DNA from 3 places in the Streptomyces sp. NPDC048643 genome. Region 3 is predicted to be linked to each of the others. Evidence: riboswitches for the same ligand, from Rfam matches in the RefSeq annotation. Region 3 holds a riboswitch; each other region holds the start of a gene.
The links. A riboswitch is a leader RNA that binds a small molecule or an ion and turns the genes downstream of it on or off. The one in region 3 is predicted to bind thiamine pyrophosphate.

Region 1 (10,215 bases), on a different contig from region 3:
GTGAGGTCGCCCAGTGTCCAGGTGCCCGCGGCGGACGCGGTGATCGTTTCAGCGGTCATCGCGGCAGTCTCGCACACGCCCCGGAGGTGGCCGTTCGGGCAGGCGCGGCCGGTCAGGGCACTCACGTCGGGGGTGAGCCGGTGCGGTTCCGGTCGACGCGACGCCGTCTGCCGGCGCCCTTACTCACACGTGCAGTTGGGGGCGGCCTCCCCGAAGTGGCCCCCGGTGGGCCGGGGTTCAGGTGGGCTGGGTTCAGGTGGTGGCGGGACGGGTGATCCGTGCGGTGAAGGCGGCGACGTCGGCGACCACGCGTTCCGGCTGTTCCCAGTGGACGGCGTGCCCCGTGTTCTCGTACGGGAGGAGGTCCGCTCCGTGGACCGCGTCCAGGATCGTCTGCTGGTCCTCGCGGGTCAGGAAGCGGTCCTGCTCGCCCCAGATGACGAGGGTGGGCACCAGGATGCCCGCGAGGGTCGCGCCGAGGTCGGCGTCGAGGAGTCCGCGCCCGGTCTCCTGCCAGACGTGGGTCGGGAGCTTGAGGCCCTCCTCGACCATCGTCTCGACAAATCCGCGGGCGAGCGGGGCGGCGCTCGTGCCGGTGACGAACTCCTCGACGAACGCGCGGGGCACGGGGTCGGCGAGCCCGTCCAGGCTCTTCCGCCACGCGTCGGCCGCGGGCTTGTCCGCGAGGGTCCCGGGGACGCCGAGCAGGACGAGCCCGGCGACGCGGTCGGGGTGGCTGCCGGCGACGATCCGCGCGGGTATGCCGCCGGTGGACGCCGCGACGACTACGGCGCGCGGGATGTCGGCGGCGTCGAGGAAGGCGACCAGGTCGGCCGCGAAGTCGTCGGGGGTGTAACCGTCCGGCGGGCGGCCCGCGTCGCCGTGGCCGCGCTGCGTGGGCGCGTACCCGTGCAGGGACGGCGGAAGACGCCGCAGGAGGGGCTCGAAGGACCACCAGGAGTCGGCGAGACCGTGCACGAAGACGACCGGCGTACCACTGGGGTAGCCGGCTTCGGCGTACGGAAGGGTCAGCCCCTCGTTCACCTGCGCGGACTTCAGGGAGATCACGGTCACGGCGCGCTGCCTCCTTCCGCCCGGCCACCCGGGTCCTGGAACCCGGGAACGGAGAGCGGGCGGCGATCACCTCCGACACTACCGACGGGAGGCGCCCGGCGCGCTGCGGGTGGCCCGGCCGGGGGCCGGAGGAGCGGTGGGACCGGGCCCGGGCTGCCGCGCGCGACCGGGGGCCTGCCGGACCGGGCGGTCCTGGCGGAGCGATGGGGATGAGCGCAGGTCCGCCATACACAGGAGTGCGGGGATGGGGTTAGTGTGTCCGTCGTACCGGACACGGGGTGCCCCGTCCGAGGGCTGAGATCACACCCGTCGAACCTGAACCAGTTCGTACTGGCGGAGGGATGTCTTCATGCCTTTGGCGCATGTTTCCGGCGGGCTGCCCGCCGACAGCCGGCCGACCGTCTTCGACGGGTCGATGCCCGCGGCTCCCGGCGACCTGCGGGTGGAGGGGCACGGCATCGAACCGGTCCCCGAGGGCAACCGGTACGGCGGGCCCTGGCGCCTGTTCACCGTGTGGTTCGCCCCCAACCTGACGATGACGGGCGTGTTCACCGGCACCATCGGCATCGCGCTCGGTCTGGACTTCGGCACCGCCCTCGCGGCGGTCGTCCTCGGGACCGTGGTCGGTGCGCTGCCCACCGCCTACCTCAGTACCTGGGGCGGCCTCACCGGCACCGGCCAACTCCCCCTCGCTCGGCTCGCGTTCGGCCGGGCGGTGGCACTGCCCGGGCTCCTCCAGTGGCTGTCCTCGGTGGCCTGGGACGCGCTGATCGGGCTGTTCGGCGGGGACGCGCTGGCGCGGCTGTGCGGCTGGCCGTTCTGGGTCGGCGTCCTCGTGATGATGGCGGCGCAGGGGGCGCTCGGCGTCCTCGGTTACGAGGCGATCCATCGTCTGCAGATCGTCATGACGTTCGTGCTCGCGGTCGCGTTCGCGGTGATCGCGTGGCGGATGCTGGACGGGGTCCACCCCGCCGCGACCGGCTCCGCGACCGGCGCGGACCACATGGGGGCGTTCGTGCTCACCAGCACCATCGCGCTGAGCCTCTCGCTGTCCTGGGCTCCGTACGCCAGTGACTTCAGCCGCTATCTGCCGCGCACCACCTCCCGTCCGCGGATGTTCTGGTGCACCCTGCTCGGGCTCGTCGTGTCGTTCGTCGCCGTGCAGGCCCTCGGTCTGTGGGGCGCGTCCGTGCTGACCGACCAGACGGCGGCGGGTGTCGAGGCGTTGCTGGGCGGCGGGGTGGCGGGCGCGTTCGGGCTGCTCGCCGTGGCGCTGGCGGCGGTGTGCAGCAACGCGATGAACGACTACAGCGGTTCGCTCGCGTTGCAGACCCTCGGCGTGCGGATCCCGCGCCCGGTGGCGGCCGCGCTGGCGGCGGCGCTCGGGTTCCCGCTCGTGCTGTGGATGCACGCGGCGGACACCACGGCCCGCTTCCAGAACGTGCTGCTGTTCGTGGGCTACTGGATCCCCGGGTTCGTCGCGATCGTCGTCGTCGACTGGATCGCCCGCGCACGCGAGCGCGCCGGTGCACCCGTCGACCTCGCCGTCGAAAGCGCCCGCAGGTTCCCCGCATGGCCGTCCCTGCTGGCCTTCGTCGCCGCGTTCGGCGCGGCCGTTCCGTTCATGGACACCAGCCTGTACGTGGGTCCGGTGGCCGACGCGTTGCACGGCGCCGACCTCTCCTACTACGTGGCGTTCCTCGTCGCCCTCGCCCTCTACACACCCCTGCGACTGCGCCGCCGCGCCTAGGACGTGCCCAGAGGACCTCGGGCCGTCGAGCCGGGCGTCCCGCAGGTCGTGGAACTCCTTGCCGTACCCCGAGAGGAACCTCGTATGACCACGCCGCCCCGCGTCCTGACGATCGCCGGATCCGACTCCGGCGGAGGCGCCGGAATCCAGGCCGACCTGAAGACGATGCTGGCGCTCGGCGCCCACGGGATGAGTGTGCTCACGGCGGTGACCGCGCAGAACTCCGTCGGTGTGCAGGGGGCTTGGGAGTTGTCCGAGGACGCGGTGCGCGCCCAGTACCGCAGCGTCGTCGACGACATCGGCGTCCAGGCCGTCAAGACGGGCATGCTGTCGTCGCCCGCGCTCGTCACGACGGTCGCCGAACTCCTGGCGGACGTGGGAGCACCGGTCGTCGTCGATCCGGTCAGCGTCTCCAAGCACGGGCACCGGCTGCTGGCCGACGACGCGCTCGACGCCGTACGGCACCGGCTGTTGCCGCGGGCGACGGTGGCCACCCCGAACCTCGACGAGGTGGCCCAGCTCACCGGGGTGAAGGTGACGGACGAGGAGGGGATGCGGCGGGCCGCCGACCGACTCCTCGCGTACGGCCCGCGCTGGGTGCTGGTGAAGGGCGGTCATCTGCCGGGCGAGGCGGTCGACCTGCTCACCGACGGCACGGCGGAGCACTGGCTGCGCGCGCCCCGCCACGACAACCGGCATACGCACGGCACCGGTTGCACCCTCGCGTCGGCCGTCGCGGTGGGCCTGGCCGAGGGTCTGGCGGTGCCGGACGCCGTGCGGCGGGCCAAGGAGTACGTGACGGCGGCGATCGAGGCCGGTTTCCCGCTCGGTTCCGGCATCGGACCGGTGGACCACGGATGGGCGCTGCGCCCGGGCGCGTAAGCCGGGCTCCCGCTCCGGGAGTCGGCCTTCGGAGCACCCTCCGGAAGGACCGGACACACGCTCTCGTGCACCAGCCGGTGCCGGCGGTGAACATCACGGCCCCCGCCGTGCGTACTGATCGGCACAGCGACAGTCGTCTGCTCGCCCGTCAGGTACGCGGGGACGCAGATCCGGATCCAAGGAGCACACCATGAAGGCGACCGCGCAGATCGGCGTCACAGGGCTCGCCGTGATGGGCCGCAACCTGGCCCGCAACTTCGCCCGGAACGGCTACACCGTCGCCGTCCACAACCGCACCCCTGCCCGGACCAAGGCGTTGATCGAGGAGTTCGGGCACGAGGGGGCCTTCGTGCCCGCCGAGTCGGCGGAGGAGTTCGTCGCGGCGCTGGAACGCCCCCGCCGCCTGATGATCATGGTGCAGGCGGGTGCGGCCACCGACGCCGTCATCGACGAGTTCGCCCCGCTCCTCGAGGACGGCGACATGATCATCGACGGCGGCAACGCGCACTTCACCGACACCCGCCGCCGCGAGCAGTCGCTGCGCGAGCGCGGCATCCACTTCGTCGGCGCCGGGGTGTCCGGCGGCGAGGAGGGCGCCCTGCACGGGCCGAGCATCATGCCCGGCGGCTCACCGGAGTCGTACGCCTCGCTCGGCCCGATGTTCGAGTCGATCAGCGCCAAGGTGGACGGCGAGCCCTGTGCCACCCATATCGGCACGGACGGCGCCGGCCACTTCGTGAAGATGGTGCACAACGGCATCGAGTACGCCGACATGCAACTGATCGGCGAGGCCTACGACCTGCTCCGCCGGGTGGGCGGCTACACGCCCGCGCAGATCGCGGAGATCTTCCGGCGCTGGAACCGGGGCCGCCTCGACTCGTACCTGATCGAGATCACCGCCGAGGTCCTCGCGCACAAGGACGCCGCCACCGGGGAACCGTTCGTGGACGTCGTGGTCGACGCCGCGGGGCAGAAGGGCACCGGCCGCTGGACGGTGCAGACCGCCCTCGACCTCGGCTCGCCGGTCACCGCCATCGCGCAGGCGACCTTCGCACGTGCCGCCTCCAGCCAGGCCGGGCTGCGCGCCGCCTACCGTGACCTGCCCGGCGGCACCCACTGGGACCTGTCGGCGACGGAGGCCGAGCGTTTCACCAGTCAGGTCGAACACGCCCTGTACGCGTCGAAGTTGATCGCTTACGACCAGGGCTGGAAGATGATCCTGGACGCCGCCGCCGAGTACGGCTGGGACATCGACCTCGGCGAGGTGGCGAAGATCTGGCGCGGCGGCTGCATCGTCCGGGCCGCGTTCCTCGACCGGATCCGGGCCGCCTACGCGGTCGATCCGGGCCTGGTCAGTCTGCTCTCGGACGCGGGCTTCGCGACGGAGATCAAGGACGCGCAGGTGCCGTGGCGCGAGGTCGTCGCCACGGCCACCCGCAGAGGCGTTCCGGTGCCCGCCTTCTCCGCCGCCCTGTCGTACTACGACACCCTGCGCGCCGACCGGCTGCCGGCCGCGCTCACCCAGGGCCAGCGCGACTTCTTCGGCGCCCACACCTACCGGCGCACCGACCGCGAGGGCAGCTTCCACACCCTCTGGGGGGAGAGCTCGCGGGCGGAGACCGAGGTGCTGTGACGTCCGGCCGCCTACGAGCCGGTACGGAGCCGGCCGGACACCCGTCCCGGGGTCGTCCGGCCGCCTCGCCCCTGCACGCCACGCCACGCCGCGTCGCATGCCGTCGCGGACGCCGTCACGCGCAACTCGTCGCTGATGCCGACCGATGAGGAGGATCTCGGCACTCTGGACGCGGCCTGTCAGGAAGCGTCCGGGAGCCCCTCTACGCGGTCCCGGTCCGCGTTCGGCCGCCTCCACGGCAAAGGAGTTGGCGAAGACCTTCAGGCACGGGAATTCTGAGCGGGCGCCCCTCCCGTCGGTCAGGGGCGTTCCGCGACGCCGTGGCGACGGCTCCGTGAGAATCTGTCCACCAGACGCGGCGACCTCGGAGCGTGCCCGACGCGGTGGGACCGTCGCTGCCGGGCGAAGGGGCGAGACCGTGCGCGACAGAGTGGAAGCGACACCGCAGGACCGGCCCGGTCGCAGCCTGTCATGGCCGTGGTTCCTGGTCGTGGTGATCGTCTACGCGGGCGTCATCCAGGGCCTGGGGCGGATCGTCGGTGTGGACACCAGCTACTCCGAGAGCCAGTTCCCCAGCACCGCGTCCCTCGTGCGCAACGCGCTCGTCCCGATCGGGGCGTCGATCCTCTTCGGAGCCGGTGTCGTCACGTGGCTGGGCTGGTGGCGCGTGGTCCCCCACTACCGAGCGCCCGTCAGACGCTGGGTGCGCTGGGTACCGATCTCCATGATCGCCGCCGCCGTGATCGGCATGAACTACCCCCACCTCGCCGACCAGAGCGTCTCCCTCGTGGTCTGCCTGCTGCTCCTCGGCCTGTTCGTCGGCGTCGGCGAGGAGCTCATGTTCCGGGGCATCGGCGTCCACGTCTTCAGCCGGGCCGGATTCTCCGAGGGGAAGGTGGCGCTCTACTCCTCGGTCGTCTTCGGCCTCGTGCACATCAGCAATGCCCTCGGCGAGGGAGCGCAGGCCCTCGTGCAGGCCGTCGTCGTCTCCACCTCGGGCTACTTCTTCTACCTGTGCCTGCGCGTCGGCGGCACCCTCCTGCTGCCGATGCTCGTCCACGGCCTCTGGGACACCAGCCTGATCTCCAACCTCGTGGGCGACAGTCCGCAGGCCTCCCTGGGCATGGTCCTCGTCATCGTCCTCCAGGTCGTCCTGATCATCGTGCTGATCGTCAGGCGCCGGAGCGTCGAGCCCGCGTCCGAGGGTCTCTCCTCGCCCGCCGGGACCTCCCATCCGGGGCCTGACCGGGCCTGATGCCCGGGCCCGGCGTCGCCCGGTCCGCGTCCGCGGGCCGGGCGACGACCGCCCCCGCTCGCGCCCGCCCCGATCCGCTTGCACTGTTGGGGGTGTAGCTAGGAGGTGCGGTGCCATGCGCGGAGCACAGGGAGCACAGGGTGCGAGGCAGTGGTGCTGGCGCTGGCGGAGGAATCCGCTGCGGCGCCGGGACGACCTCGTCGAGGCGTGGATCGTGCTGGTCGTCTGGACGGTGATCGTGCTGGGCGGCGCCCTCGCCGGCCTGATGACGGCCCGTGCCGCCGGCGAGTCCTTCGACCGCCTGCGCAACGACCGGCATCCCGTCCCGGCCGTGCTGGTGGACAGCACCGGGTCGAACGTGCCGTCCGGTGAGGGCTCGGGCTACGAACAGGTCCGGGCCGGGGTTCGGTGGACCGCTCCGGACGGCTCGCCCCGGACCGGCCGCGCCCTGGTGGACGCCGGGCACAAGGCCGGCTCGAACGTCGTGATCTGGATGAACGGCAAGGGACAGCTCACCGGCGCGCCGCCCACCACCAGCGCTGCGGCCACCGAGGCGGCCCTGCTCGGAGCGGGCGCGGCGGTGGCGCTCGGTGGCGTGGCCCTCGCCGTCGGCGGCTTCGCCCGCTGGCGGCTCGACCAGCGGCGCTACGACCGGTGGGGACGCGAGTGGGAACGGCTCGGCCCGCAGTGGGGGCACAAGACACCGTGACGGCTGTCCGGCCGCACCCCACCGCTGACCCGCTCCCGTAGGTCGGCTCCTGAGCCGAGCGGGTCTGCCGGCCGGTCGTCTCCCGGTGCGTCGGGCCGCCGGCTCTCCCCGTTCCGCTCTCCGCTCAGCCGCTCCACGTCCAGTCCGCGACTTCGGGCAGGTCGGTGCCGTGCTCGCGGATCCAGACGTGGTGGCGGGAGCGGGCGTCCTCCATCCGCTGGCGCACGGTGGCGGCGCGGACGCCGAGACCGGGAACGCGGTCGATGACGTCCATGACGAGCCGGTAGCGGTCCAGGTCGTTGCGGACCACCATGTCGAACGGCGTCGTGGTGGTGCCCATCTCCTTGTAGCCGCGCACATGGAGGTTCGCGTGGCCGGTGCGGCGGTAGGCGAGGCGGTGGATGAGCCAGGGGTAGCCGTGGTACGCGAAGATCACCGGCTTGTCCGCGGTGAACAGCCCGTCGTACTCGAAGTCGCTCATCCCGTGCGGGTGTTCCTCGCGCGGCAGCAGCCGGGTCATGTCGACGACGTTGACGACCCGGAAGGCGACCTCGGGCAGATGGCGCCGGAGCAGGTCGGCGGCCGCCAGTACCTCCTGGGTGGGGACGTCGCCCGCACAGGCGAGGACGACCTCCGGTTCGCGCTCGACGCCCGGCGAGCCCGCCCACTCCCAGATGCCGGCGCCGCGCGCGCAGTGGTCGCGGGCCTGGTCCATGGACAGCCAGTCGAAGCAGGGCTGTTTGCCGGCGACGACGACGTTCACGTAGTCGCGGCTGCGCAGCACGTGGTCCGCCACGGACAGCAGGGTGTTGGCGTCCGGCGGCAGGTAGACGCGGACGACCTCGGGGCTCTTGTTCAGGACGTGGTCGACGAACCCGGGGTCCTGGTGCGAGAAGCCGTTGTGGTCCTGGCGCCAGACGTGCGACGTCAGCAGGTAGTTGAGGGAGGCGATGGGGGCGCGCCAGGCCAACTCGCGAGAGGTCTTGAGCCACTTGATGTGCTGGTTGACCATCGAGTCGACGATGTGCACGAACGCCTCGTAGCAGGAGAACAGCCCGTGCCGGCCGGTGAGGAGGTAGCCCTCCAGCCAGCCCTGGCAGAGGTGTTCGGACAGGACCTCCATGACGCGGCCGTGCCGTTCGAGGTGTTCGTCCACCGGAAGGGTCTCGGCCTGCCATGCCTTGCCGCTGGCGTGGTAGACGGCGTCCAGACGGTTGGAGGCGGTCTCGTCGGGGCCCACGAGCCGGAAGTCGCGGCGGTCCGTGGTCTCCCGCATGACGTGTTCGAGGAGGTCGCCCAGGATCCGGGTCGGCTCGTGCAGGGTGACGCCCGGCTTGTCGACGGGGACGGCGAAGCGCTCAAGGGGCGGCAGGGGCAGGTCCCGGACGAGGAGGCCGCCGTTGGCGTGCGGAGTGGCGCCGAGCCGGCGGTCGCCCTCGGGGACGCAGGCCAGCACGTCGGCGACCGGACGACCCTCGGCGTCGAAGAGCTCCTCGGGTCGGTAGGAACGCAGCCACTCCTCCAACTGCCGCAGGTGCTCCGGGTTTTCACGGACCGCGGACAGGGGGACCTGATGGGCGCGCCAGGTGCCCTCGACGGGCAGGCCGTCGACCACGGCGGGGCCGGTCCAGCCCTTCGGGGTGCGCAGCACGATCATGGGCCAGCGGGCGCGCTCGGTCACGCCCTCCTCGCGGGCCGTGCGCTGGAGGATCCCGATCCGGTCGAGGGCCCGGTCGAACGCCGCGGCCATGGCGCGGTGCACCTCGGCGGGGTCGTCGCCGGTGACGTGGATCGGGTCGTGGCCGTAGCCGCGCAGCAGCTCGTCGAGTTCCTCCTCGGGGAGCCGGGCGAGCACGGTCGGGTTGGCGATCTTGTAGCCGTTGAGGTGCAGGATCGGCAGGACCGCGCCGTCGTTGACCGGGTCGAGGAACTTGTTGGAGTGCCAGGACGCGGCCAGTGGTCCGGTCTCCGCCTCACCGTCACCGATGACGCAGGTGACCAGCAGGTCCGGGTTGTCGAAGGCGGCGCCGTAGGCGTGGGCGAGGGAGTAGCCGAGTTCGCCGCCCTCGTGGATCGATCCCGGTGTCTCGGGCGCGACATGGCTCGGGACGCCGCCGGGGAAGGAGAACTGCCGGAAGAGTTTCCCCATGCCCTCGGCGTCGCGGGACACGGAGGGGTAGGTCTGGCTGTAGGTGCCCTCCAGCCAGGAGTTGGCCAGCACGGCCGGGCCGCCGTGACCCGGGCCCCACACGCACAGCGCGTCGATCCCGCGCGCCTTGACGACCCGGTTGAGGTGGGTGTGGACCAGGTTGAGGCCGGGGGACGTACCCCAGTGGCCGAGGAGGCGGGGCTTGATGTGGTCAGGGGTGAGGGGCTCCGTGAGGAGCGGGTTCGCTAGCAGGTAGATCTGGCCCACGGCAAGGTAGTTGGCGGCCCGCCAGTGGGCGTCGAGGGTCCGGAGTTCGTCGTCGGTGAGTGCGGTGCTGTCCTGGTGTTCGGCCTCGGGCATGGTGACTCCGTACGTCATCGGGCTACGGCGGCGAGCAGGTCGTCGGGGAGCACGTCGGCGGGTCGGGCAGGCAAGGGCGGCACGGTCGGGCGGGGCGCACGGCGCGTCCGACGGGGGCCGGGCGGGAGCGCCGTTCGGAGCGGTCGGGCGGAAAGCGTCATGGCGAGTCGCCACCGGCGCGGTTCGGTGGTCCGGCCGAGCGACGCGGAGAGGCGGGGCGGGGCCACGGCCGTCACCTTCCCTCGCCGAACTCGAAGACGGTCCGGGCCTGGATCAGGCCGACCGACACCTCGTCGATCGGCTCGACGACCGGGTCGAGGGGTCTGGACCCCCGATCACCCGGGTCCGGCCCGCCGCGTGACGTGCCGGGACCCCGGCGAACTCCCGCCGGGTTCCCACAATC
Region 2 (10,215 bases), on a different contig from region 3:
TCGTACGGTCGCGCCCCTGAGGCTCAGCAGCATCTAGAACTCCCCGGTCCGGTCGGTGCGTACCCGCTCCAGCAGCAGCAGCGCGGCCGCGCACACCGCCATCAGGATCGTCGAAAGGGCCATCGCCTGGCCGTAGTTGAGATCGCCGGCGCGCCCGAGCAGCCGGGCCACGGCGACCGGCAGCGTCGGGTTGTCGGGCCGCGCGATGAAGACCGTCGCGCCGAACTCCCCGAGGGAGACGGCGAACGCGAACCCCGCTGCGATCAGGAGGGCGCGCCGCACCATCGGCAGATCGACCTCGCGCCACACCCGCCACGGTGACGCCCCGAGCACGGCCGCGGCTTCCCGCAGCCGCCCGTCCACCGCCCGCAACACGGGCAGCATCGTCCGGACGACGAAGGGGACACCGACGAGCGCCTGCGCCAGCGGCACGAGGATCCAGCTGCTCCGCAGGTCCAGGGGCGGCTCGTCCAGGGCGATCAGGAACCCGAAGCCCACGGTCACCGCGGAGACGCCGAGGGGCAGCATCAGCAGCGCGTCGAAGCCCCGTACGAGACGGCCCGCGCGGCGGGTCAGGGCCGCGGCCGCCAGACCACCGATCAGCAGCGCGATCGCGGTGGCGGCGAGCGCGTACTCCAGCGAGTTGCCGATCGCGGCGATCGGGGCGACGAGGAAGGTGCCCCCGTCGTCGTCGGCCAGCGACCGGTAGTAGCGGAACCCCGGGGCGTCGAGGGAGCGCTGGACGAGGACGGCGAGAGGCAGCACGAGCAGGACGGCGATGCTCGCCAGTACCCCGGCGAGGAGCGCCCACTGCCCGACGCCGCGCGGCCTGCGCGCGGTCGTGTCCGCGGACACCAGCCGCAGCGCGGTCTCGCGGCGGCGGACGGTCGCGGCGTGCACGGCGAGGATCGCACCGACCGCCACGAACTGGATGATCGTCAGCACCGCCGCCGTCCCGAGGTCGAAGATCTCGGACGTCTGCCGGTAGATCTCGACCTCCAGGGTCGAGAAGGTGGGCCCTCCGAGGATCTGCACCACACCGAACGAGGTGAAGGTGAAGAGGAAGACCATGAGGGCTGCGGCGGCCACGGCGGGGGCGAGCGCCGGAAGGGTCACCCTGCGCCAGGCCGCGAGGCGCGAGGCGCCCAGCATCCGCGCGGCCTCCTCCTGCCGCGGGTCGAGCTGCGACCAGAGCCCGCCGACGGTCCGTACGACGACCGCGTAGTTGAAGAAGACGTGGGCGAGCAGGATCGCCCACACCGTGGTGTCCAGCCGCACACCCCACAGCTCGTCGAGCAGCCCGCCCCGGCCGACGAGCGCGAGGAACGCGGTGCCGACGACGACGGTGGGCAGCACGAACGGCACGGTCACCACGGCCCGCAGGATCTGCTTTCCCCGGAACTCCAAGCGCGCGAAGACGTACGCGCCGGGGAGCGCGATCAGCAGCGTGAGCGCCGTGGAGGCGAGTGCCTGCCAGGTGGTGAACCACAGCACGTGCCGGATGTCGGGCTGGGCCAGGACGTCCCAGAGCCGGCCGAACCGCCAGCCGCCGTCGACGTGGAGCCCGCGCGCGACGATCGCGACCACGGGGTACGCGAAGAACACCGCGAAGAACGCGACGGGCAGGGCCATGAGGCCGAGCCGCGTCGCGCCCTGCCGACGGGCCGCGCGCGGGTTCCGCCCGGCTACTTCAGTACGAGCGAGGTCCACGACTTGACCCACTGGTCGCGATCGGCGGCGATCTTCGCGGGGGCCAGGGTCTCCGGGTCCTTGGCCTGCGGACCGAACTTCGTGAACTCCTCGGGCACCCGAGCGGTGTCGGTGACGGGGTACACGAACATGTTCAGCGGCATGTCCTCCTGGAACTGCTTGGTGAGCAGGAAGTCGAGGAGCGCCTTGCCGCCCTTGGTGTTCGAGGCGTTGTCGAGCAGACCCGCGTACTCGACCTGGCGGAAGCAGGTGCCCTCCACGACCCCGGTGGGAGCGGTGCTGGGCTTCGGGTCGGCGTAGACGACCTCGGCGGGCGGCGAGGAGGCGTACGAGACGACGAGGGGCCGGTCGCCCTTGGCCTTCTTGCCGCCGGCGGATCCGGAGAACTCGTCGTTGTAGGCCTGCTCCCAGCCGTCGACGACCTTCACGCCGTTGGCCTTGAGCTTCTTCCAGTAGCCCTGCCACCGGTCGTCGCCGTACTTCGCGGCGGTCCCGAGCAGGAAGCCGAGACCGGGCGAGGAGGTCGACGCGTTCTCGGTGACGAGGAGGTCCTTGTACGCGGGCTCGACCAGGTCGTCGAACGACGTCGGCGGCGCCAGCTTGTGCTTGCTGAAGTACGCCTTGTCGTAGTTGACGCAGATGTCGCCCGAGTCGATGGGCGTGACCCGGTGCTTGTCCTGGTCGACCCGGTACTGACCGGCGATCGCGTCGGAGCCCTTGGCCTCGTAGGACTGGAAGAGCCCGTTGTCGAGGGCCCGGCTCAGCAGGGTGTTGTCGACACCGAAGAAGACGTCGCCCTGCGGGTTGTCCTTGGTCAGGATCGCCTTGTTGACGGCCTGCCCGGCGTCGCCGTCCTTCAGGACGCGGACCGTGTACCCGGACCGCTTCTCGAAGTCCTTGAGCACGCTCTTGGACACGACCCACGAGTCGTGGGTGACGAGCGTGACGGTCTTCGAGTCGCCCGAGGCGCCGGCGTCGGACGAGCCGCACGCCGACAGGACGGGCAGCGCGACGAGGCTCAGCCCGACGGCCGTGGCCGCGAACCGCTTGCTGGTGATGCTCACTGATTCCTCCTGGCTGACCAGGAAGAGACGCGGCCCTGCCCGGGACCTCTGACAGATCCCGGGCAGGGCGCAACAGCTTGAGTGATGACCGAACTTCCTACCCAGAATGACCTGGGCAAGGTTCAGAGGGTCTGCGGTCTGTCCCGCACTCTCAGCGCTGTGGCGCTCCCCTGTCGGAATATGAAGATGTTAGGGATATGAAGTTGTACGGACGCGCCTCAGACTACCGCTCGGTCGCGGCGAGCTGACCGCACGCTCCGTCGATCTCCTGGCCGCGGGTGTCCCGGACGGTCACCGGCACGCCGTGGGCGGCGATCGCCTCGACGAACGCCTTCTCGTCCTCGGGCCGCGAGGCGGTCCACTTCGAACCCGGGGTCGGGTTCAGCGGGATGAGGTTGACGTGCACCGGCTTGCCCTTGAGCATCCGGCCCAGCCGGTCGCCCCGCCACGCCTGGTCGTTGATGTCCCGGATGAGGGCGTACTCGATGGACAGGCGCCGCCCGGACTTCGCCGCGTACTCCCATCCGGCGTCCAGCACCTCGCGCACCTTCCACCGCGTGTTCACGGGGACGAGGGTGTCGCGCAGCTCGTCGTCCGGAGCGTGCAGGGAGATCGCGAGACGGCACTTGAAGCCCTCGTCGGAGAACCGGTTGATGGCGGGCACGAGGCCGACCGTCGACACGGTGATGCCGCGCTGCGAGAGGCCGAGGCCGTCCGGCTCGGGGTCGGTGAGGGCTCGGATCGCCCCGACGACGCGCTTGTAGTTGGCGAGCGGCTCGCCCATCCCCATGAAGACGATGTTGCTGAGCCGCGCCGGGCCACCGGGGATCTCGCCGTCGCGCAGCGCCCGCATCCCGTCGACGATCTGGTGCACGATCTCGCCCGTCGACAGGTTCCGGTCGAGGCCGGCCTGTCCGGTGGCGCAGAACGGGCAGTTCATCCCGCAGCCGGCCTGCGAGCTGATGCACATCGTCACCCGGTCCGGGTAGCGCATCAGCACGGACTCGACGAGCGTGCCGTCGAAGAGCCGCCACAGGGTCTTGCGGGTGGTCTCCTGGTCCGTCGACAGGTGCCGGACGACCGTCATCAGCTCGGGAAGCAGTGCTTCCTGGAGCTTGCCGCGCGAGGCGGCCGGGATGTCCGTCCACTGCTCGGGGTCGTGCGCGTACCGCGCGAAGTAGTGCTGCGAGAGCTGCTTGGCACGAAACGGCTTCTCGCCGATCGCGGCAACCGCCTCTTTGCGCTCGGCAGGCGTGAGATCGGCAAGGTGCCGCGGCGGCTTCTTGGCTCCGCGCGGCGCTACAAAGGTGAGTTCTCCGGGCTTAGGCATGGCTGTACCAGTGTCGCAGATCGGATCGCATGACCCGGGCCCCGCGTGTCCCGGTGCGGACGGACCGGGGCGTGCCCGCTCGGATTCGGGCCTCCCCGCCCCTTGCGCCTCCCGGGACGCCCTGCGCACAGTGCCCGCCGGGACCACTCGCGACCGGCCTGTTCCGGCAGAGTGCTCTCACCACATGCCGCTTGGACCTAGAATCGAACTCGTGTCCGATAACGTGTCCCGTCCGGAGCGCCCGCGCGCAGTCCGCGCCTGGCCGGCCTGGCAGCCGTCCCGCACCGGCGACACGATCGCCGAACCGGAATCTCGGTGTCCTGTGAACAACGACCACGCATCATCCGACCCCACCGGCCCCGACGACGCGGAAGCCCCCACCGCGCCCATCGTCGTGGGCCGCCCCTCCGGAACCGGCGGCCGCCGCGTCACCATCCGTGCGCGGAGCGCCGGCCTCGCCCACAGCGACGCCGACCTCGTCGAGTTCCTGCGCCGCGCGGGCCTCCCGGACGCCGAGGACCTCCTCGACGACCCGGCCTGGGTCCACTGGCAGGAGGGCCCACCCCACACCTACGGCCCGAACTGACGACACCGCCCCTCCCGGTCACATGACTCACCGTGTGGTGATCATCCGACCGGGAGGGGCGGTGTCGTAGGTACGCGCAAACGGACGCGTGGGTGCGGAAGGGCGGTCAGCCCGAGCCGACGAAGAGGACGAGCAGGAGCCAGACCACCGGAGCCGTCGGCAGGAGCGAGTCGAGCCGGTCCATGATGCCGCCGTGGCCCGGCAGCAGCGTGCCCATGTCCTTGATGCCGAGGTCCCGCTTGATCATCGACTCGCCGAGGTCGCCGAGCGTGGCGCTGGCCGCGACCGCTAGGCCGATGACCAGACCCTGCCACCAGGTGCCGTCGTCGATCAGGAACTGCATGCACAGCGCACCCGCGACCATCGCGAAGCCGACCGCTCCGAACAGACCCTCGCGGGTCTTGCCGGGGCTGATGCGCGGCGCCAGCTTGTGCTTGCCGAAGCGCCAGCCGACCGCGTAGGCGCCGGTGTCGCTGACGACCGTCAGGAGCAGGAAGGTCAGGACGCGGCGCGGACCGTCGTCGGCCGTGAGCATCATGGCAACGAAGGTCGCCAGGAACGGCACGTAGAAGGCCGCGAAGACCCCCGCCGTGACGTCCTTGAGGTAGCCCTCGGGCGGTTCGGTCATGCGCCAGACCAGGACGGCCAGTGCCGTCAGGGCCATGGCGACCCAGGCGCCCTCGGCGCCCCGCACGTATCCGGCGACGACCATGGCCGCCCCGCCGACCGCGAGGGGTACGAGGGGCGCCTTGATGCCCTTGCGTTCCTCCAGCCGTGAGGTGAGCTCCCAGAGCCCCACCACCACGGCGACCGCTATCACTCCGACGAAGACGGCCTTGACGACGAACAACGACGCGACGATCACCGCGCCGAGCCCGACGCCCACTCCTATGGCCGCGCCCAGGTCGCGTCCCGCACTCTTCTTCGGAGGTGCGGGGGCGGGCTGGGGGGCGGCGCTGGGCATGGGCTCCTGCGGGCTCTGCGGGTTGTGCGACGGATCCCCGTAGGGCGCCGTCGACGGTGCGTCGTCGTGGAACAAGGGGCCGCTCGGCCGAGCGGCCCCCGGGTCGTCATCCTGGTCTCCGCCATGTGCGGGTACGTCGGGCACGATGGGCATGGGCCGAGTGTGCTGCGCGTCATGCGCATCGTACGTGGGACCCGCCGGGGCTGCCCCCTGGACAGGCCCCTGCTCGGACGGCCCCCAGTACCCGGCTTGTGGCGGCGCCCCCCAGGAAGAGTCGTTCATCAGACCTCGAGCAGCTCCGCTTCCTTGTGCTTCAGGAGCTCGTCCACCTGGGCGACGTACTTCGCCGTGGTGTCGTCGAGTTCCTTCTCCGCACGACGGACCTCGTCCTCGCCGGACTCCTTGTCCTTGACGAGCTTGTCGAGGGCGTCCTTCGCCTTGCGGCGCACGGAACGGATCGAGACCTTGGCGTCCTCGCCCTTGGTCCGCGCGACCTTGATGTACTCCTTGCGACGCTCTTCCGTCAGCTCGGGGAAGGTCACACGGATGATGTTGCCGTCGTTGCTGGGGTTGACGCCCAGGTCGGAGTCGCGGATCGCCTGCTCGATGTTGCGCAGCGCGCTCTTGTCGAACGGGGTCACGATGGCCATGCGCGGCTCCGGCACGGAGAACGAGGCCAGCTGGTTGATCGGCGTCAGCGCGCCGTAGTAGTCGGCCACGATCTTGTTGAACATCGCCGGGTGCGCACGGCCGGTGCGGATCGCGGCGAAGTCCTCCTTGGCGACCACGACGGCCTTCTCCATCTTCTCCTCGGCCTCGAGGAGGGTCTCTTCGATCACCACTTGCTCCTGCGTGTCTTGAGTAGGCCCGGCAGCTGTTCCTCGTCGGGGTCGCGGCCGGCTGCGTCGCGTCTTGTTCCTGCACGGTTCCGGACCGGCAGGACATTGTCCATCCCCCGGTCAGGGTCCGTCCGCGTCCGGGGCTCGTACCCGGACGGGAGCGTTCCCCGTCAGGCCCGGCCGTTCTGGTCGCCGACGAGTGTGCCGATCTTCTCACCCTTGACGGCCCGCGCGATATTGCCCTCCGCCAGGAGCTCGAAGACCAGGATCGGCAGCTTGTTGTCCCGGCACAGCGTGATGGCCGTCATGTCGGCGACCTTGAGGTCCCGCGTGATGACCTCGCTGTAGCTGAGGGAGTCGAACTTGACCGCCCCGGGGTTGGTCTTCGGGTCGGAGTCGTAGACGCCGTCCACGCCGTTCTTGCCCATGAGGAGCGCCTCGGCGTCGATCTCCAGGGCGCGCTGGGCGGCGGTGGTGTCGGTGGAGAAGTAGGGCATGCCCATGCCGGCGCCGAAGATGACCACGCGCCCCTTCTCCAGGTGCCGCACGCCGCGCAGCGGGATGTACGGCTCCGCGACCTGGCCCATGGTGATGGCGGTCTGGACGCGGCTGTCGATGCCCTCCTTCTCCAGGAAGTCCTGGAGGGCGAGGCAGTTCATGACGGTGCCGAGCATGCCCATGTAGTCGGAACGGGCCCGGTCCATGCCGCGCTGCTGAAGTTCGGCGCCGCGGAAGAAGTTGCCGCCGCCGATGACGACGGCGATCTGGGCACCGCCGCGCACGACGGCCGCGATCTCGCGGGCGATCTTGTGCACCACGTCGGGGTCGACGCCCAGTCCGCCGCCGCCGGCGAACGCCTCGCCGGAAAGCTTCAGCAGAAAGCGTCCCGCGCCTTTGCCGTCGTCGGTCTTGTCGCCCTTGTCGGCCGGGGTGGTGGTCATGGAGATCTCCTCATGGTGCACATACGAAGAAGGCCATTGCCGGTGGGGTGTGTTCGCATCCCGTGCTCGGCAATGGCCTCCTCGTCAGATCTGCTGTCGTCCGGCACACGCGCGTGGGTGCCGGCGTACGCGGACGACTGCTGTCGACCCTATAGGGGCCGCGCGTCGATCGCGGTACGGACTCAGATGCCGACCTTGATGCGCGAGAAACGCTTCAGGGTGACACCGGCCTCGTCCAGGACCTTCTGGACGGACTTCTTGTTGTCGAGCGCGTACGGCTGACCGAGGAGGGTGGCCTCCTTGAAGAAGCCGTTGACGCGACCCTCGACGATCTTGGGGAGGGCGGCCTCGGGCTTGCCCTCGGCGCGGGTGGTCTCCTCGGCGACGCGACGCTCGGTCTCGACGACCTCGGCCGGAACGTCCTCACGGGAGAGGTACTTCGGCGCGAAGGCGGCGATGTGCTGCGCGATGCCCTTGGCGAGGTCGGCGTCGACCTTGTCCAGCTCGACCAGAACACCGATCTGCGGGGGCAGGTCGGGCATGGTGCGGTGCATGTACGCGGCCACGTAGGCGCCGGAGAACTGGGCGAAGCGGTCCAGGACGATCTTCTCGCCCAGGTTGGCGTTGGCCTCGTCGACGAACGCCTGAACCGTCTTGCCCGGCTCGATCTCGGAGCCGAGGAGCGCGGGGAGGTCCGCCGGGGAGGTGGCGGCGACGTGCTGGGCGATCTGGTTGGCGACGGCCTGGAACTTCTCGCCCTTGGCGACGAAGTCCGTCTCGCACTTCAGCTCGACCAGGACACCGGAGGTGTTGTCGTCAGCGATGACGGAGACCACGGCGCCGTTCTCGGCGGAGCGGCCCTCGCGCTTGGCGACGCCCTTCTGACCCTTGATGCGCAGGGCCTCGACGGCCTTGTCGACGCTGCCTTCGGCCTCGTCCAGTGCCTTCTTGCAGTCCATCATGCCGGCGCCGGTGAGCTCACGGAGCTTCTTGACGTCGGCGGCGGTGTAGTTCGCCATGATTCCTGGAATCTCTCTCGAAGTCTGAAGATCTACGGGAAGAACGGCGGGGGCTTTGTGGGCCCCCGCCGTTCACCAACCCGAAGGGGTGAGGGGTCAGGCCTGCTCGGCGTCCGCGGCCGGGGCCTCGGCGGCGGGAGCCTCGGCCTCGGCGTCGGCAGCGGGGGCCTCGACAGCCTCGGCCTCGGCGGCGGGGGCGTCGGCCTGCTCGGCGTCGGCGACCTTCTCCGTCTCGGCGGAGGTCTGGACCTCGGGCTCGTCGGCCTTCTTCTCGCCCTCGAGCAGGTCGCGCTCCCACGCGGCCAGCGGCTCGCCCGCGGCCTTGTCACCCTCGGCGGCCTTGCCGGCGCCGGAACGGGAGATGAGGCCCTCGGCGACGGCGTCGGCGATCACGCGGGTGAGCAGGGTGACGGAGCGGATCGCGTCGTCGTTGCCCGGGATCTTGTAGTCGACCTCGTCGGGGTCACAGTTGGTGTCGAGGATGGCGACGACCGGGATGTTGAGCTTCCGGGCCTCGCCGACCGCGATGTGCTCCTTCTTGGTGTCCACGATCCAGACGGCGCTGGGCACCTTCTGCATCTCGCGGATACCACCGAGGGTCTTCTCCAGCTTGGCCTTCTCGCGCGAGAGCACGAGAAGCTCCTTCTTGGTGAGACCCGAAGCGGCGACGTCCTCGAAGTCGATCTGCTCGAGCTCCTTGAGGCGCTGCAGACGCTTGTAGACGGTCGAGAAGTTGGTGAGCATGCCGCCCAGCCAGCGCTGGTTGACGTAGGGCATGCCGACGCGGGTGGCCTGCTCCGCGATGGCCTCCTGCGCCTGCTTCTTCGTGCCGACGAACATGACCGTGCCGCCGTGGGCGACGGTCTCCTTGACGAACTCGTAGGCGCGGTCGATGTACGACAGCGACTGGAGCAGGTCGATGATGTAGATGCCGTTGCGCTCCGTGAAGATGAAGCGCTTCATCTTCGGGTTCCAACGACGGGTCTGGTGACCGAAGTGGACGCCGCTTTCCAGCAGCTCCCGCATCGTGACGACGGCCATGGCCGTTCTCCTAGGTTTTCTCGGTTGTACCGCGTGTGCCGGACGGCACTCGCGCCTGACGCCCGCGATGCGCCGTGCCACAAAGGACCGAGAGGCGCTGACACCGGTACTGAAGACCAGATGTCGGGGCGTGCGAAGTCGACTCGGTGACCCGAATCGCCACCAGAAGTGTACGGGACCCGAGAGGGGCCGGGTGACGCCGCTGTCCACAACCGGCCGGTACTCCACAGTTCCCGGCCATGATCCGCTCGGTGGGGGACGGTTTCCGTATGCGAGCGAAGCGATCTGTGCGTACCCGGCCGGGCCTTCTCCTCGGCCTGACCCTGACCGTCCTGGGCGTCCTGACCCCTGCCGCCCCGGCGTCGACTCCGGCCCGGGTCCCGGCACGGGGACCTCTGTCCTTGGCCCTGACGTCCTCGACGTCCCTGTCCCACGGAGGCGGACCAGCACCACCGATTCAGGCCACCCGCGCGGTGCCCGTCGGCACGCTCACCTCCGACGCCGATGAGGCCACTGAGGCCGCCGGGTCCGCCGACCGGTCACCGGCCGATCCCGGTGACCCGCCGGGGGTCGATCCCGGTGACCCGCCGGAGGCCGCTCCGGCAGAGCCGCCCGACCCCCACACCGAGCTCCCTTCGGGAGCGGACTCGACCGCCCCGGCGCCCGCCGGACCCGTCACGCCCCCCGTGGCGGATCCTGCCGTCCCGGCACTCGCCCGCGC
Region 3 (10,215 bases):
GCTGAAACCTCGTCACCCCCGGGCGGAGTAACGCTTCCTCAGCGGGGGCGGCCGCCACGGACCCAGGTGCGCCTGCCCGTCAGAGGCGGCTCAGCGCTTGCGGCGGCGGCCCTTCCCGCTCCTGGCCGACATCCTGGCGCCCGCGGGTGCCACCGACACGGCCGGTACCCCGTCACGGTCCGCCGCGACCACCAGAGCGGCCAGCGCTGTCGTCACCGGCACCGCGGCGACCAGGCCGATCGATCCGACCAGAGTGCGCACGATCTCCTCGGCGACCAGTTCGCTGTTGGCGACGGTGCCCACGCTGCTCTGTGCGATCGAGAAGAGCAGCAGCAGCGGCAACGCGGCGCCCGCGTACGCCAGGACGAGCGTGTTGACCACGGACGCGATGTGGTCGCGGCCGATCCGGATACCAGCCCGATACAGGCCGCGCCAGCCCATCGTGGGGTTCGCCTCGTGCAGCTCCCAGACCGCGGACGTCTGCGTCACCGTCACGTCGTCGAGCACACCGAGCGAGCCGATGATGACCCCGGCCAGCAGTAGACCGCTCATGTCGATCGACGGGTACAGGCCGTGGATCAGGCCGGTGCTGTCGTCCGTGTTGCCGGTCAGGACGGCCCAGTCGATGAAGACCGAGCCCAGGATGCCGATCAGCAGCAGGGAGAGCAGGGTGCCGACCACCGCCACGGATGTTCGGGCCGACAGCCCGTGGCACATGTAGAGGGCGATCAACATGATCGCGCTGGACCCGACGACCGCCACGATCAGCGGGTTCGACCCCTGCAGGATCGCGGGCAGGATGAAGAAGTTCAGGATCATGAAGCTGATGGCCAGAGCGATCAGCGCCATGACGCCGCGCATCCGGCCCACCACCACGACGACCACGGCGAACAGGCCCGCCAGTAGCGTCAGGGGCAGCTTGCGGTTGGCGTCCGCCACCGAGTACTGGAGATCCTTGGGGGCCGAGGGCTCGTAGGCGACGATGACTTTCTCGTCCTGATGCAACTGCCGTGACTGGTCCGGCTGGACGATCTCCGTGAACGTACGGCCCTTGTCCTTGCCGGTGTCGATCCGGATGGTCGCCCGCTTGCACTCACCCGTCGCCTGCTGCTGCGCGGACGCGCCCTCGGCCGTGGAGGTGTCGCCCGTCGGCGTCTCCCCCGAGGCGTTGACGGACTTGCAGTCCACCTGGACGATCTTGGTGACCGTCGCGTTCTGGGTCTGCCGGTCGAAGCCGACACCGGTGCGTTCGTGAGCCGGTGCGCCGCCGGGCCACAGCACCACGAGGCCCACCGCGACCGCGGCGGCGAAGGGGATGAGCACCGCGGCGATGACCTTGCGCAGATGCTTCGAGACAGGGGCAGCCGGCCCGTGGTTGTGGCTGTGCGCGTGACCGTGCCCACCGCCGGGGCCCTGTCCTTGTCCGTCGCCGTCACCAGGGCCGGTGTGTCCGCCGCCCGGTTTCGGACCGGGACCGTTTCCGGGTCCAGAACCGTGCCCGTGTCCCCGCCCATCGGAAGGCCCAGGTTCGTGCCCACGACCGCTGCCGGGACCACGTTCGTGGCCGTCGTCGGAGCCCGGACGGCGGGGCGGCTCGGACGGTGGGAACGAGGGCTGCTGGGTCGTCGTCACCGCCCGATCATCGCAAGAACGGCAAGGGCCCCCTGTTCACCGCGCCAGATATGACGCTAGCGTGGAGTCACCTTTGCACACGCGGGAGCTCGGAGCACCGGGCTGAGAGGGCGCTGACCTCCGTCTTCGCGATGTTTCACATGAAACATCGGCGAACGGAAGCCGCTGCGTCGACCGCCGAACCTGTTACCGGGTAATGCCGGCGTAGGGAGTAGGTCTCATGACCAACAAGGACGTACGCACGCCTGCCTCCAGCCAGACGGACGGCGCTTCTTCGCTGTCTCCGACCGATGAGGCCGGGAAGTCCATCGGCTGGCACAAGGCGTACGTCGGGGGTACGCGCCCCGATCTGCGCGTGCCGGTCCGTCAGGTGCACCTGACCAATGGGCAGTCCGTGACGCTGTACGACACCTCCGGCCCGTACACCGATCCGAGCATCGACACGGATGTGCGCCGGGGGCTGGCGCCGCTGCGGGAGAACTGGATCATCGCTCGCGGTGACACCGAGGAGTACGCGGGCCGTCCCGTCCGTCCGGAGGACGACGGGATCAAGCACACAACTCCGCGCGGTGGTCTGCGCAATCTCGACGCGGTCTTCCCGGGACGGCCGCGTCAGCCCCGGCGGGGGCGTTCCGGGCAGGCGGTCACGCAGCTCGCATACGCCCGCCGCGGTGAGATCACCCCCGAGATGGAGTTCGTCGCCGTTCGCGAGAACGTCGAACCCGAGGTCGTGCGCGAGGAGATCGCCGCCGGCCGGGCGGTTCTGCCCGTGAACGTCAACCATCCCGAGATCGAGCCGATGATCATCGGCAAGCGGTTCCTGGTGAAGGTGAACGCCAACATCGGCAACTCCGCCGTCACTTCCTCCATCGAGGAGGAGGTCGAGAAGATGACCTGGGCGACTCACTGGGGCGCCGATACTGTCATGGACCTGTCTACCGGGCGGAACATCCACACGACCCGAGAGTGGGTGCTGCGCAACTCCCCCGTGCCCATCGGAACCGTGCCGCTCTACCAGGCGTTGGAGAAGGTCGACGGCCGTGCCGAGGAGCTCACCTGGGAGATCTACAAGGACACGGTCATCGAGCAGGCCGAGCAGGGTGTGGACTACATGACGGTCCACGCGGGGGTCCGGCTGGCGTACGTGCCGCTCACCGCGAACCGCAAGACCGGCATCGTCTCGCGCGGCGGCTCGATCATGGCGGCCTGGTGCCTCGCGCACCACCAGGAGTCGTTCCTGTACGAGAACTTCGAGGAGCTCTGCGAGATCCTCGCCGCGTACGACGTCACCTACTCGCTCGGCGACGGTCTGCGGCCCGGCTCCATCGCGGACGCCAACGACGCCGCGCAGTTCGCGGAGTTGAGGACGCTCGGGGAACTCAACACGATCGCGAAGCGTTTCCATGTACAGACGATGATCGAAGGCCCGGGACATGTCCCGATGCACAAGATCAAGGAGAACATCGACCTTCAGCAGGAGATCTGTGATGAAGCTCCGTTCTATACGCTCGGCCCGCTGACCACCGACGTCGCGCCCGCGTACGACCACATCACCTCCGGCATCGGTGCCGCCATGATCGCCTGGTGGGGCACGGCCATGCTCTGCTACGTGACGCCCAAGGAGCACCTGGGGCTGCCCAACCGTGACGACGTCAAGACAGGCGTCATCACCTACAAGATCGCCGCTCATGCGGCCGATCTCGCCAAGGGCCACCCCCGTGCGCAGGACTGGGACGACGCGCTGTCCGATGCCCGCTTCGAGTTCCGGTGGGAGGACCAGTTCAACCTGGCTCTCGACCCGGACACGGCCCGGGAGTTCCACGACGAGACGCTTCCGGCCGAGCCCGCCAAGACGGCCCACTTCTGCTCGATGTGCGGACCGAAGTTCTGCTCGATGAAGATCAGCCAGAGCATCAACGAACGGTTCGGTGGCGACAGGGCTGCGGGTGCTTCGGAGGCGGAGATCTCCGAGGGCATGCTCCAGAAGTCCCGGGAGTTCGCGGAGGCGGGCAACCGCGTCTATCTGCCGCTGGCCGACTGACCCGTTCCGTGGGTCGCGGTCCGGGTCACCGAACCCCCGGGCCGTGACCGGCGGGCTGTCGAGCGGCAGTCGGTCGGGCGCCGGCCGGTCATGCCGTGGTGTCCTGCGGATACCAGCGCAGTTCCACTGTGTTGCCGTCGGGGTCGCGGACATAGAGCGAGGTGGCCGTACCCCGAGCGCCGAAGCGTGGGCCGGGTCCGTCGACGACGGTGAAGGTTCCGGAGGCGACCACCTCGTCCCAGTCCAGCGGTTCCACCGCGAGACAGATGTGGTCGACGTTCGACCCCCCTCGGGCGCCGGCGGCCAGGTCGATGATGGTCTCCTCGGTGACCCGCACCGACGGGAACGGAGCCTGACCGACGCGCCACTCGGCGACGCGGACCGGTTCCAGGCCGAGGAGACCGATGTAGAAGTCCAGGGACCGTTCGACGTCCTCGACGGTGAGCACCAGGTGGTCGAAGGCCTTCACGCGCACGGAGCTCATGACGTCTCCAGCGCCACGGCGAGACGGAGCCACTCGGCGAAGAGGGCCGGATCGACCTCGTCGACACGGCTGAGCTTCACGGAGGCCATCCGGCGGGACCCGGCCACCAGCCGGCCTGACGGGTCGGCCACGTCCTGGCCGCGCCAGAGGCCGAAGGTGACGTAGGACGTGTAGGCCTTGAGCAGGCAGACCGGGGTCCGGCCGGGTCTGTCGCCGAGGCTCCAGGTGGGATGCCCGTGCCACAGCGCACCGGACGTTTCCGGGAGGGCGGAGTCGATGACGGGGCGGATCTTCCCGGCGGTCTCGCGCAGCGGACCGTCGAGGTTGTCCAGATAGGAGGTGATCTCCGAGGCAGTCATGTGGTTCCCGTTCAGGTGAGGGCCCAAGGGGCTCAGGTGAAGGGTGAGGAGACGAGGGCCTGGCCGGGGTTGCCCCGAAAGGCCATGGTGACGCCTTCTACGATCCGCCGTACGGCAGTCGTCATCAAGGCAGGATCGGTGTACGACCGTTGAGCCAGATTTAACGCCGGAGGAATCGTGCTGGAGCGGCTGGAGATCGAGACCTTCCTGGCGCTGGCCGAGGAGCTGCACTTCGGCCGCACCGCCGAGCGGTTGTTGATCACCACCGGACGGGTCAGCCAGGTGATCAAGAAGGTCGAGCGTCAGGTGGGCGGCTCGCTGTTCGAACGAAACAGCCGCTCGGTCCGGCTCACCCCGATCGGACGCCGACTGGCCGACGACCTGGTGCCCTTGGTCGCCGCGATGGACGAGGCGCTGCGACGGGCGAGGGACGCCAGCCGTGGGGTCACCGGGGAGTTGCGAGTGGCCTTCCTCGGGGAGTGGACGGCACCCGCACTGCTCAGAGCGGTCGCCCTGTTCGAGGAGCGGCACCCGGACTGCCGTGTCGACGTGCGGGAGGTCCAGCTGGCCAACTCACGCGCAAGCCTGGTGGACGGTTCGATCGACCTTCTGCTCGCGTCGTACCCCTTCGACGGGATGGCTTGCGGACCCGCGCTGCTGCGGGAGGGACGGGTGCTCGCCGTCGCGGCCGGTCATCCGCTCGCCGGCGAGGAGGGCGTGTCCGTCGAGGTGCTCGCGGAGCACCCCGTGGTGCGGTACCCGCACGTGACCTCGGCGGGGTTCAAGCGGGACCGTACGCCGGACCGCACTCCGTCGGGCAGGCCCGTTCCGAAGGGCCCGGTCGGCGAGTCCTTCTCGGAGATGCTGACCCTCGTCGCGATGGGGCGGGGCGTCCTGCCCGTGGGGGACCACTCCCGGCGGTACTACCCCCGGCCCGATGTCGCCTACGTGCCTCTGTATGACGCGCCGCCGATCGAGAGGGGACTGATCTGGAGTGAGGCCAACACCACCGAGCGGCTGCGCGCGTTCGTACGGGCGGCGACGGACGCCACCCCCTCGCTCTGAGGCCGCGCCCCTACCGAGGGGCTGGGAACCGAGGTCGGAGCGGCCGCCCCGGGCCGGTGGACGGATGGAGGCGCGTGCGGCTGGTTGTGTATCGGGCGGGCCCGGTGCCCGGTTCTCTGGGCAGACTGGGCGTATGACAGCGACATCGATGAGCAAGGGCGGCAACCTTCCCGTCGCCGTCGAGGCGGTGCAGGTCGAGCTCGGCTGGTCCGGGGGCACCGGTGCGCCGGACGCCGATGCCTCGGCGCTGCTGCTCCGTGCCGACGGACGGGTGAGGGACGACGGTGACTTCGTCTTCTACAACCAGCCTCAGCACGCCTCGGGTGCCGTGCGTCATCTGGGGAAGCGACGGGACGGCGGGGCCACGACGGACACCGTCGGAGTGGATCTGGGGGCCCTGGAACCGGAGATCGACCGGGTCGTGCTCGGCGCCTCGGCGGACGGGGGCACCTTCGGCCGGCTGTCCGGTCTGCGGCTGCGCCTGCTCGACGCCGGGACGGGCCGCGAGCTGGCGCTGTTCGAGATGGAGGCCACGACGGAGACGGCGTTCATCGGTGGTGAGCTGTACCGGCGGGCCGGTCAGTGGAAGTTCCGCGCGGTGGGACAGGGGTACGCGTCAGGCCTCGCGGGCCTGGCCACCGACTTCGGGATCAGTGTGGACGAGGAACCGGATGCCACCGGGTCGCCGGCGGCCTCTGCACCCACGCCCACGCCCACGGCATCGCCCACGCCCACCTCCGTGTTCCCGCCCCCTCCCGCTGCCCCGGCACCTCGGCCGGCCGACGCGACATGGCCCGCACCGGTAGCGTCGGCCGCCCCCGTCCCGCCCGCCGGCTCGCCGCACGCGAGCGCTCCGCCGCCGTCCGCCCCTCCCGTACCGCCCCGCTCGCCTGCGGCCCCTGCCCCTGTCCCGGCCGCCGCCTCCGCTCCGCGTCTGGTCAAGGGCGAGGAGCAGTTGCCGGTGGACATGCGCAAGCGGCTCTCCCTGCGGAAGGAGCAGGTGGCGGTCAGCCTGCGCAAGCACGGGGCGGAGGGGGTGACGGCGCGCGTCATCCTGGTTCTGGATGCCTCCGGGTCCATGTCCTTCCTGTATTCGAAGGGTGTCGTCGCGGACGTCGTGGAGCGGATGGCCGCGGTGGCCGCGCAGCTCGACGACGACGGTGAGATGCAGGCGTGGACGTTCGCCTCGAACCCGGCCCGGCTGCCGGACCTCGCGCTGGGAGAGCTGCCGGAGTGGCTGCAACGCCATGTCCGGGTCGGTGAACTGACGCTGTTCCGGCGCAAGAAGCCGCGCAAGGGCCTGCTGCCGGGTCAGGTGGACATGCGCGCGGTGGGAATCCAGAACGAGGAGCAGAAGGTGATCGCGGAGGTGCGCACGTACGTCCGTGAGAACCCCGCCGCCCCCACACTGGTGCTCTTCTTCTCCGACGGCGGCGTCTACCGCAACAAGGAGATCGAGACCGAGCTGCGGGCGGCGGTGGACGAGCCGGTCTTCTGGCAGTTCGTGGGGCTGGGGCGTTCCAACTACGGTGTGCTGGAGCGGTTCGACACCCTGCCCGGCCGGCGCGTCGACAACGTGGGCTTCTTCGCCGTCGACGACATCAGCGACGTACCGGACGCGGAGCTCTACGACCGGCTGCTGTCCGAGTTCCCTTCGTGGATGCGCGAGGCCCGGCGGCTGGGGATCGTCTGAGACGACGACAGTGAGGGTGCCGGCCGGAGGACCGGCCGTCACCCTCCCCGAGGCAGCCGTGTGGGCCCGCGCGCCTGCGCGGGCCCTTCCCCCGTGGTCCCGGCCGTCGGCGGTCCGGAATTATTCGGGCTGGTGTTCCGGCCCCCCGAAGTCCGGGCTCGAGAAGTCCGGGCTGGAGAAACTCGGGCGCGGACCCGCCGCCGGTCCGCTGTCGGGGCTGCTGAACCCCGGCCGGTCGTAGCCCAGGTGCGGGATGCGGCTGGGCGCCGGTGTGGCGCGGTCCAGGGCCACCGAGCCCGGATCCGCGAGGGCTTCCCGGAAGAACGGCAGGATGCCGCGCTCCAGCAGGGCGTCGTGCCAGGCGTCCCTGGCCCGGGCGACCTGTTCGGTCAACTCGCCGCCCGCTCCCGCCAGGAGCGAGGACGAACTGTTGCGCAGGGCCGTCAGCAGCAGACCGGCCGCGGCGACGAGGATCGCCGCCGCGGTGACCGCGCCGAAGACCCATCCGGTGGTCAGGAGGGTCCGGGCGATGTCCGGCTCCGGGTTGAGCATCTTGAGGATGTAGCCCACGAGCAGGAATATCACCGCGGCCGTCCCGGCGAGGACGGGGGCGAGCACCGCGACGACGGCGATGGCGCCCGCGCCCGCGGTCTCGGTGACCTCGCTCACGGTGGCGGCGAGCCCCATCGCGCCGGCGCCCGGCTCCGGGGAGCCGGTCTCCTCACTCACGACCGGAGTGGACGCCACCGGGCGGCGCATTTCCTCGCGGGCCTTCACGTAGTGCGTGTACTCGTCCGCCGCGGCCGTCGTGATGAGGGCGGTGGCGTTGAGCGCCATGGTGCGCAGTTGTTCGAGGTTGAGCCGCTGGCCGACAGCGGCGAGTTCCGGGCGGTGTGGTGCGGAGCGCAGCGCCTCGTCGAGGATCCGCTCGTAATCCTGGCGGTCCTCGCTCAGCAGGTGCTGCGGAACGCTGTTCATCTGCATCCCCCGATGCTCCGTAGGGCTGATGGCTCGCACGCTGACGAGCCGTTGGGCAGAAACGGAGGGGAGCCTGCTACGGATAAGCCGATGGTAGAGCGGTGACGGCACGCCGTGACAGGGGGTTTCCAGAAATTGGCCCCTGGCCGGCGCGCTCCACCCGGAGAGACGCCTGCCCGCTGAACGGTCAGATATCCAAAGGAAGTTGCTGGACCAGTAGCTTTCCGGCCATGGTCACTCCGCCGTCCATGGCGATGGCGAGTCCGTCGGCGTAGAGGTGCGGCCCCTCCACCACGGGGCCCGCGCTGTCCTCGCCCTCCTCCGTGCCGACCTCGCCCAGCAGGTACGGAATGGGGCTGTGACCGTGGACGATGCGTGTGCCGCCGTACGTTCCGAGCAGTTCGCGGACGGCCTCGGAGCCGCCGTCGTCGCGGAAGGCGAAGCGCTTGGTGAGCTTGCGGAACACGTCCCAGCACTCGTCGGCGTCGTTGCGGGTGAGGGTTTCCCGGACGGTGTCGTTGACCGCTTCGATCGAGTCGCCGTAGTCGAGGTAGGCGGTCGTGTCGGAGTGCACCAGCAGGTGTCCGTCGACGAGTTCCATGGCGTCGAGGCGGGCCATCCACTGGAGGTGGTGGTCCTGGAGGCGGTCCATGTCCGTCTTCTGGCCGCCGTTGAGCAGCCAGGCGGCCTGGAAGGTGGCGGTGCCCGCGCCGGAGTTGACGGGGGTGTCGGCGAACCGCTTGGCGCCGAGCAGCAGCAGCTCGTGGTTGCCCATGAGCGCCTTGCAGTAGCCGCCGGCCGCGGCCGCCTCGGCGGAGAGCCTCATCACGAGGTCGATCACGCCGATGCCGTCCGGGCCGCGGTCGGTGAAGTCGCCGAGGAACCAGAGACGTGCGGTGCCCGCGGACCAGTTGCCCGCGGCGTCGAGGAGCCCCTGCTCCTGGAGCGCGGCGACCAGCTGGTCGAGGTAGCCGTGCACGTCGCCGACGACGTACAGCGGCCCTGGGCCCTCGTCGGGGACCGGGACGGCCGCCGGGTCGACGGTGACCTGAACCGTGTCACCTCGGTTGATGACCGGCAGATCGCGCTGTGTGGGCGTGTATCCCTCGGGGAATTCTCCCGGGAACTCGCCCGGGAAGTCCTCGGTGGAGTCCATGACCGCGTACGGCGTGGGCTCTCCCGATGGGTACAGCCCGGACTGCCCGACGGGTCCGGCGCCCTCGCCCTGAGGCGTGTTCTGCGCGTACGGACCGGTCTCGTGGACGTAAGCGGGAACCCGGAAGTCGCGCAACGTCGCCGTCCGCATCACCTCGGGTCCCTGACCGGCCCCCTGAGTCATCGACCCCTCCACCACCATCGCGCCGCATCTGCACCTGTTCGGACTGCCTGGTCGCAGCGGCCCGCGGTGTCGTCCGCCCATCATAGGAATGCGGATCGCGCCATGTGATGACCCAGGGGTGGTGAATCGGAACAGGAGGCCGGTCCACCGTGGTTTTCGCCCGAATTGGGCGGGGCTTTCCCCGCCCTTGTCGCTTCGGGGTCAGCCCTCTTCGGGTGATCGGGGCGGGCTGACCGTCGTCCGGGGCGGCCTGCGCTGCGACGAGGTCCGCACGATGAGTTCCGTCGGTATCACCTGCTCGACCGGTTGGTCCGATTCGACCCCTTCGATGGCGTCGATCAGGAGCTGGACGACGGCGGTGCCGATTCTGCGCGGTTTGAGGGAGAGCGTGGTGATGGGCGGCTCGGTGCTGGCGTAGACCGTGGACTCGCTGCAGCAGACCAGGAGCAGGTCTTCGGGTACGCGCAGACCGTAGCGGCGGGCCGCCGCCAGCAGGTCCGTGCCGTTCGGGTCGAAGAGGCCGTAGACGGCGTCGGGGCGGTCGGGTCGGGCGAGGAGGCGGTCGGCGGCGACGGCTCCGGCGCACGGATCGTGCGCCGGATAGGCCTCGTACACCGGATCCTG

Region 1: it holds a riboswitch for thiamine pyrophosphate, as region 3 does, so the genes downstream of both, AB0C62_RS36360 (cytosine permease) here and thiC (phosphomethylpyrimidine synthase ThiC) in region 3, are expected to answer to the same signal.
Region 2: it holds a riboswitch for thiamine pyrophosphate, as region 3 does, so the genes downstream of both, AB0C62_RS11470 (thiamine ABC transporter substrate-binding protein) here and thiC (phosphomethylpyrimidine synthase ThiC) in region 3, are expected to answer to the same signal.

What each region holds. Positions count from the first base shown of each region.
Region 1 is NZ_JBEZHO010000058.1:42,788-53,002, forward strand. It holds gene AB0C62_RS36350 (aldo/keto reductase) at 1-59, opposite strand, end outside; gene AB0C62_RS36355 (alpha/beta hydrolase) at 253-1,074, opposite strand; TPP riboswitch at 1,339-1,433, shown strand; gene AB0C62_RS36360 (cytosine permease) at 1,424-2,824, shown strand; gene thiD (bifunctional hydroxymethylpyrimidine kinase/phosphomethylpyrimidine kinase) at 2,909-3,706, shown strand; gene gndA (NADP-dependent phosphogluconate dehydrogenase) at 3,897-5,339, shown strand; gene AB0C62_RS36375 (type II CAAX endopeptidase family protein) at 5,758-6,594, shown strand; gene AB0C62_RS36380 (hypothetical protein) at 6,710-7,303, shown strand; gene AB0C62_RS36385 (phosphoketolase family protein) at 7,428-9,812, opposite strand; partial or broken gene AB0C62_RS36390 (hypothetical protein) at 10,045-10,215, opposite strand, start outside.
Region 2 is NZ_JBEZHO010000009.1:13,643-23,857, forward strand. It holds gene AB0C62_RS11460 (ABC transporter ATP-binding protein) at 1-33, opposite strand, end outside; gene AB0C62_RS11465 (iron ABC transporter permease) at 34-1,710, opposite strand; gene AB0C62_RS11470 (thiamine ABC transporter substrate-binding protein) at 1,686-2,768, opposite strand; TPP riboswitch at 2,851-2,956, opposite strand; gene rlmN (23S rRNA (adenine(2503)-C(2))-methyltransferase RlmN) at 2,998-4,104, opposite strand; gene AB0C62_RS11480 (hypothetical protein) at 4,493-4,690, shown strand; gene AB0C62_RS11485 (phosphatidate cytidylyltransferase) at 4,797-5,936, opposite strand; gene frr (ribosome recycling factor) at 5,936-6,493, opposite strand; gene pyrH (UMP kinase) at 6,664-7,434, opposite strand; gene tsf (translation elongation factor Ts) at 7,617-8,453, opposite strand; gene rpsB (30S ribosomal protein S2) at 8,550-9,494, opposite strand; gene AB0C62_RS11510 (M23 family metallopeptidase) at 10,181-10,215, shown strand, end outside.
Region 3 is NZ_JBEZHO010000050.1:30,546-40,760, forward strand. It holds gene AB0C62_RS33995 (SsgA family sporulation/cell division regulator) at 1-5, shown strand, start outside; gene AB0C62_RS34000 (YibE/F family protein) at 91-1,632, opposite strand; TPP riboswitch at 1,704-1,860, shown strand; gene thiC (phosphomethylpyrimidine synthase ThiC) at 1,853-3,673, shown strand; gene AB0C62_RS34010 (VOC family protein) at 3,762-4,148, opposite strand; gene AB0C62_RS34015 (DUF1801 domain-containing protein) at 4,154-4,516, opposite strand; gene AB0C62_RS34020 (LysR family transcriptional regulator) at 4,694-5,581, shown strand; gene AB0C62_RS34025 (VWA domain-containing protein) at 5,715-7,274, shown strand; gene AB0C62_RS34030 (hypothetical protein) at 7,395-8,258, opposite strand; gene AB0C62_RS34035 (metallophosphoesterase) at 8,440-9,591, opposite strand; gene AB0C62_RS34040 (LacI family DNA-binding transcriptional regulator) at 9,793-10,215, opposite strand, start outside.